One region of the Streptomyces sp. NPDC001933 genome, then DNA from elsewhere that is predicted to be linked to it. Evidence: predicted binding sites of a transcription regulator. Region 1 holds the regulator's gene; each other region holds the start of a gene.
What was found. The regulator HrcA, encoded in region 1, represses chaperone genes, less so after heat shock. The targets are predictions, from matches to a motif close to TTNGCACTCNGNNNNNCNGAGTGCNAA.
Positions count from the first base shown of each region.

Region 2: groL (chaperonin GroEL) is a predicted target of HrcA. The motif match lies at 775-801, and genes of this name have one in related genera.
Region 3: groES (co-chaperone GroES) is a predicted target of HrcA. The motif match lies at 1,535-1,561, and genes of this name have one in related genera.

Region 1 covers NZ_JBIASS010000001.1:361,200-363,467, reverse strand. Annotated here, with positions in the region: gene dnaJ (molecular chaperone DnaJ) at 1-645, opposite strand, end outside; gene hrcA (heat-inducible transcriptional repressor HrcA) at 646-1,662, opposite strand; gene ACFYY7_RS01510 (MBL fold metallo-hydrolase) at 1,862-2,268, shown strand, end outside.
Region 2 covers NZ_JBIASS010000005.1:342,757-345,024, reverse strand. Annotated here, with positions in the region: gene ACFYY7_RS15390 (cold-shock protein) at 280-486, shown strand; gene groL (chaperonin GroEL) at 964-2,268, shown strand, end outside.
Region 3 covers NZ_JBIASS010000016.1:36,077-38,344, reverse strand. Annotated here, with positions in the region: gene groL (chaperonin GroEL) at 1-976, opposite strand, end outside; gene groES (co-chaperone GroES) at 1,075-1,383, opposite strand; gene ACFYY7_RS31790 (DUF6234 family protein) at 1,670-2,146, shown strand.

The sequences.
Region 1 (2,268 bases):
GAGCGTGCGCCGCGAGCGGATGCGGCCGTCGCCGGCGCACTCCGGGCACGGGGTCGGCACGACCGTGCCGAAGCCCTGGCACTGCGGGCAGGGCCGCGAGGTCATGACCTGGCCGAGGAAGGACCGGGTGACCTGGGAGACCTCGCCGCGGCCGCGGCACATGTCACAGGTCTGGGCGGAGGTGCCGGGGGCGGCGCCCTCACCGCTGCACGTCGTACAGACGACGGCCGTGTCGACCTGGATGTCCTTGGTGGTGCCGAACGCCGCCTCGGCGAGATCGATCTCCAGACGGATCATCGCGTCCTGGCCGCGCCGGGTGCGCGAACGGGGTCCGCGCTGCGACGACGTGCCGAAGAACGCGTCCATGATGTCGGAGAAGTTGCCGAAGCCGCCCTGTCCGAATCCGCCCGCGCCACCGCCGCCGGAGGCGGACAGCGGGTCGCCGCCGAGGTCGTAGACCTGCTTCTTCTGCGGGTCCGACAGCACCTCGTAGGCGGCGTTGATCTCCTTGAACCGCTCCTGGGTCTTCGGATCGGGGTTCACATCCGGGTGCAGCTCGCGGGCGAGCCGCCGGAATGCCTTCTTGATCTCGTCCTGAGATGCGTCGCGGCGCACGCCGAGTACGGCGTAGTAGTCCGTGGCCACTTACGACTCCGCCAGGATCTGTCCGACGTAACGTGCCACTGCGCGTACCGCTCCCATCGTTCCGGGGTAGTCCATGCGGGTCGGTCCGACCACGCCGAGTTTGGCGACTGCCTCGTCGCCCGAACCGTAGCCGACCGCGACGACGGACGTGGAGTTGAGCCCCTCGTGGGCGTTCTCGTGCCCGATACGTACGGTCATGCCCGAGTCCTTGGCCTCGCCGAGCAGCTTCAGCAGCACGACCTGCTCCTCCAGTGCCTCCAGCACCGGCCGGATCATCACCGGGAAGTCGTGCCCGAAGCGGGTGAGGTTGGAGGTGCCGCCGATCATCAGCCGCTCCTCCGTCTCCTCGACGAGGGTTTCGAGCAGGGTGGAGAGCACGGTGGACACGGTTCCCCGGTCCTCGCTCTCGAAGGATTCCGGCAGGTCCTGCACCAGCTGCGGGACGTCCGCGAAGCGGCGTCCGACGACCCGGCTGTTGAGCCGGGCCCGCAGATCGGCGAGAGAGGTCTCGCCGAACGGGGCTGGGCAGTCGATCATGCGCTGTTCGACCCGGCCGGTGTCCGTGATGAGCACGAGCATCAGCCGGGCGGGTGCCAGGGAGAGCAGTTCCACGTGCCGCACCGTCGAACGGGTCAGCGAGGGGTACTGCACGATGGCGACCTGCCGGGTCAGCTGCGCGAGCAGCCGTACGGTGCGGCCCACGACGTCGTCGAGGTCGACCGCGCCGTCGAGGAAATTGTGAATGGCGCGACGTTCCGGCGTCGAGAGGGGCTTGACCCCCGCGAGCTTGTCGACGAAGAGCCGGTAGCCCTTGTCCGTCGGGATGCGTCCCGCGCTGGTGTGGGGCTGGGCGATGAAGCCCTCGTCCTCCAGCACCGCCATGTCGTTGCGGACGGTCGCCGGGGAGACCCCCAGCTTGTGCCGCTCGGTGAGCGCCTTGGAGCCGACGGGCTCCTCCGTGCCGACATAGTCCTGGACGATGGCGCGCAGCACTTCGAGTCTGCGTTCGCTGAGCATCGCGCACACCTCCAGCTGTGTTTCCTCGTTGGTTCTCGGGTCGTTCCTGTTTCTCTGCCCAGGAATCCGCCTGGCACTCTGTCAACGCGAGTGCCAGCAACCCCCCGGCCAGTGTACGGCGGCCGAGTGGGGACCTAGCAAGGGCGACCGGCCACGCTACCTCGCGACCTCGCAGGTGGTTTGCGGATAGCGTCACGGTATGGATGCCTCTTGGGAAGAGTTCGGCTGGGAGCGACTCGGTCACGGAGTGGGCCGGAGGCGCCTTCCCGGGTGGGACGCGACGGTCGCACTGGTGGCCGGAACGGACGGAGTGCTCCTCTACGACACCGGATCGACGCTCCGCGAGGGCGCCGAGGTGCGGTCCCAGGCACAGGCCCTGCTCAGCCGGAGGGTGACGCATATCGCACTCAGCCATCCCCATTTCGACCATGTGCTGGGCACCGCCGCGTTCTCCGGCGCCCAGGTGTACGGGGCGGTCGGCATGGCCGAGCTGCTGAAGCACGCGAAGGACGAGCTGCACACCTCGGCCGTGCGCCACGGGGTCGAGGAGCACGACGCGGCGGAGGCCGTCGACGCGCTGGTCGCGCCGCAGCACGAGGTGTGCGG
Region 2 (2,268 bases), on a different contig from region 1:
CGCGACAAGATGCAGCCAAAGTGTGCGATGTGCTTGCGGCATAAGTCGCCTTTGCCTGGCCCGACTTGCCCAGGAATCTTATGAATTCCCCATATTCGGGCGTTCGGTGCGGCCGAGAATTCTCGTCCGATTGACCTGTTGCAGAGGGCAGTTGGGCAGATACATTCAGCCGCGGTCGACGCGTTCCGGCGCACACACCCTCTCCTGTCGGAGGGTGAGTTCTGACCCGGGTCCGCGAAGTGCGGTCCTGCGCAAGGGCCAGTAATAGGGGAGTTAGGCATGGCTCAGGGCACCGTCAAGTGGTTCAACGCGGAGAAGGGGTACGGCTTCATCGCGGTCGACGGTGGTGCGGATGTTTTCGTCCACTACAGCGCGATCCAGATGGACGGGTACCGCACCCTCGAAGAGGGTCAGCGAGTTGAATTCGAGATCTCGCAGGGCCAGAAGGGGCCGCAGGCAGACATGGTCAAGCTCGCCGTCGGCTGAGTTCGAACGGTCGGCCAACGACACCATTCACGCACTGCACTCACGCGCTGAGGGCCCGTACCCAGGGGGTACGGGCCCTCGGTGCGTCGCGGCCGCCCTGCGCGCGCCGGCGCGCCCGACTACCGGGCCGCCGAGACGTATGTGTACGAGCGGCCGCCTTGCGCGCGCCGGTGCGCCCCCGCGCACACAAGGCGGCGCATGCCGTCCCGACCTGCGCCGCCGGACGTTTTCCACAGCCCCCGCACCCCTCCGCGACCCTCCGGGGTTGTCCACATCCCGAGGGGGACGCTTGCACTCAAGGGGGTCGAGTGCTAATCATTGGCGTTAGCACTCTCCAGGTGAGAGTGACAGAACTTGGACCGGGCCGGTGAGGCCCGCGGGCCGGTGGGGCAAGGAACCACCGGCTCACGCAGGCCGTCCGTCGCGGGCGCCACTCGGTCCGGAGAAATCCACCCCTGTCCGGGAGGACCACTTCACATGGCCAAGATCATCGCGTTCGACGAGGAGGCCCGGCGCGGTCTCGAGCGCGGCATGAACCAGCTCGCCGACGCCGTCAAGGTCACCCTTGGCCCCAAGGGTCGCAACGTCGTCCTTGAGAAGAAGTGGGGCGCCCCCACGATCACCAACGATGGTGTTTCCATCGCCAAGGAGATCGAGCTGGAGGACCCGTACGAGAAGATCGGTGCGGAGCTGGTCAAGGAGGTCGCCAAGAAGACGGACGACGTCGCCGGCGACGGTACGACCACCGCCACCGTTCTCGCCCAGGCTCTCGTCCGCGAGGGCCTGCGCAACGTCGCCGCGGGTGCCAACCCGATGGCCCTCAAGCGGGGTATCGAGAAGGCCGTCGAGGCCGTCTCCGCCGCCCTCCTGGAGCAGGCCAAGGATGTGGAGACCAAGGAGCAGATCGCTTCGACGGCCTCCATCTCCGCCGCCGACACCCAGATCGGCGAGCTCATCGCCGAGGCCATGGACAAGGTCGGCAAGGAAGGCGTCATCACCGTCGAGGAGTCCCAGACCTTCGGTCTGGAGCTGGAGCTCACCGAGGGTATGCGCTTCGACAAGGGCTACATCTCGGCGTACTTCGCCACCGACATGGAGCGCATGGAGTCGTCCCTGGACGACCCGTACATCCTGATCGTCAACTCGAAGATCAGCAACGTGAAGGACCTCCTTCCGCTGCTGGAGAAGGTCATGCAGTCCGGCAAGCCGCTGCTGATCATCGCCGAGGACGTCGAGGGCGAGGCCCTGTCGACCCTGGTCGTCAACAAGATCCGTGGCACCTTCAAGTCCGTCGCCGTCAAGGCCCCGGGCTTCGGTGACCGCCGCAAGGCCATGCTCGGCGACATCGCCATCCTCACCGGTGGCACCGTCATCTCCGAGGAGGTCGGCCTCAAGCTGGAGAACGCCGGTCTCGACCTGCTCGGCCGCGCCCGCAAGGTCGTCATCACCAAGGACGAGACGACCATCGTCGACGGCGCCGGTGACAGCGACCAGGTCCAGGGCCGGGTCAACCAGATCCGCGCCGAGATCGAGAACTCCGACTCGGACTACGACCGCGAGAAGCTCCAGGAGCGCCTCGCGAAGCTGGCCGGCGGCGTGGCCGTCATCAAGGCCGGTGCCGCGACCGAGGTCGAGCTCAAGGAGCGCAAGCACCGCATCGAGGACGCGGTGCGCAACGCCAAGGCCGCCGTCGAGGAGGGCATCGTCGCCGGTGGTGGCGTGGCTCTGCTCCAGGCCTCGGCCGTCTTCGAGAAGCTGGAGCTCTCGGGTGACGAGGCGACC
Region 3 (2,268 bases), on a different contig from region 1:
AGACGGTGACGCGGCGGGCGGTGCCCAGCACGTCCAGACCGGCCTGGTCGAGCTTGAGGCCGACCTCCTCGGCGATGACGGTCGCACCGGTGAGGGTTGCGATGTCGCCGAGCATGGCCTTGCGGCGGTCACCGAAGCCCGGGGCCTTCACCGCGACGGCGTTGAAGGTGCCACGGATCTTGTTGACGACGAGGGTCGACAGCGCCTCGCCCTCGACGTCCTCGGCGATGATCAGCAGCGGCTTGGAGCCACCGGCCTGGATGACCTTCTCCAGCAGCGGGAGCAGCTCCTGGATCGAGCCGATCTTGCCCTGGTGGATCAGGATGTACGGGTCGTCGAGGACGGCCTCCATACGCTCCTGGTCGGTCACCATGTACGGGGACAGGTAGCCCTTGTCGAAGGCCATGCCCTCGGTGAAGTCGAGGTCCAGACCGAAGGTGTTGGACTCCTCGACGGTGATGACACCGTCCTTGCCGACCTTGTCCATCGCGTCCGCGATGAGCTCGCCGACCTGCGGGTCCTGCGCGGAGAGCGCGGCCACGGCGGCGATGTCGGTCTTGTCCTCGATCGGGCGGGCGGTCGCGAGGAGCTCCTCGGACACGGCCTTGACCGCGGCGTCGATGCCCTTCTTCAGGGCGGCCGGGGAAGCACCGGCGGCGACGTTGCGCAGACCCTCGCGGACGAGCGCCTGGGCCAGCACGGTGGCGGTGGTCGTACCGTCACCCGCGACGTCGTTGGTCTTGGTCGCCACCTCCTTCACCAGCTGGGCACCGAGGTTCTCGTACGGGTCGTCGAGCTCGACCTCGCGCGCGATGGTGACACCGTCGTTGGTGATGGTGGGAGCGCCGAACTTCTTGTCGATGACGACGTTGCGGCCCTTGGGGCCGATCGTCACCTTGACCGTGTCGGCAAGCTTGTTGACGCCGCGCTCAAGGGCGCGACGGGCGTCCTCGTCGAACTTCAGGATCTTCGCCATGGGAGCTGAGCTTTCCTCTCGAACGAACTGCGCCCCCGACCACCCGGCTGGTTATTCGCGGGGGCCAGGGGCGCAGAACAGAAGCAAACGTGGGTGAATTACTTCTCGACGATCGCGAGCACGTCGCGAGCCGAGAGGACGAGGTACTCCTCGCCGTTGTACTTCACCTCGGTGCCGCCGTACTTGCTGTACAGCACGACGTCGCCGGTCTTGACGTCGAGCGGAAGGCGCTCGCCGTTCTCGAAGCGGCCCGGGCCCACGGCCAGGACGACGCCCTCCTGGGGCTTCTCCTTGGCGGTGTCCGGAATGACCAGGCCGGAGGCCGTGGTCTGCTCGGCGTCGAGCGGCTGGACCACAATGCGGTCCTCGAGCGGCTTGATCGCAACCTTGGTGCTGGCGGTCGACACGATCCGGTCTCCCCCTTCGGAGATCTCACGGGGTAACAGTCTTTGGGTGGCGACCAGGTCGATCCGTCGTCGCGGGTGCCGGACCTGCCAGTCGCGCAGTACTGCTGGCACTCTCCAGTGGTGAGTGCCAGCACCGAGACTATGACCGGGATTAGCACTCGGTCAAGCGGAGTGCCAATTCAGACGATCGTGGCGCGGCACTTCCGGACACCGGGCCGGACAACAGTCCGGACAACATGGAGGCAACGTACGGACGGACCGGACCGTTCCGTACGACGGTGGGGAGATGGCCCGCCCTTCTCCGTACCGGCAGCCGGACCCCGCGTCCGGGCGGCGCCCGTACCGATCGCGCACCGTGAACGGCTGCCTGGATGTGGTGCTCGGTCTGCTGCTGATCCTCCTGGAGGTGCTGATCTGCGCGGTCGCCACCATCCAGCCGGCCTTCTCGCGAACGGACCTGGACGGCTCGGAGGCCTCGGGCCCGCCGCCGATGGACTGGACACCCGTCCTCGTCCTCGGCTCGATCGCCGCGGTGATCTGCCTGATCGCCGTCGTGCTGATCCGCAGCAACTGGCCCTGGGCGGGCGCGCTCCAGGTGCTGGCGGCGCTGGCGCTGTGCGTCGTCACCGTGCAGGTCGGCCACGAGGACTACCGCCGCTCGCACCCGGCGCCCGCGCCCGCTCCCTCGTACGATCCCGGCCGGACCGGCCACCAGTGCCTCAGCGGCGGCGACAGCCGCGAGTGCCGGGACTCCGGCAGCTGACCGCAGGAGATCACGACCATCGGCCCCGACTCACCGTGATCGCCGTGCGCGGGCGGGCCCGCCTCGGGCGCCCGCTGCGGGTGATGCACCTTCTGGGCGGCCTTGCGGCCCAGCCGTTCGAT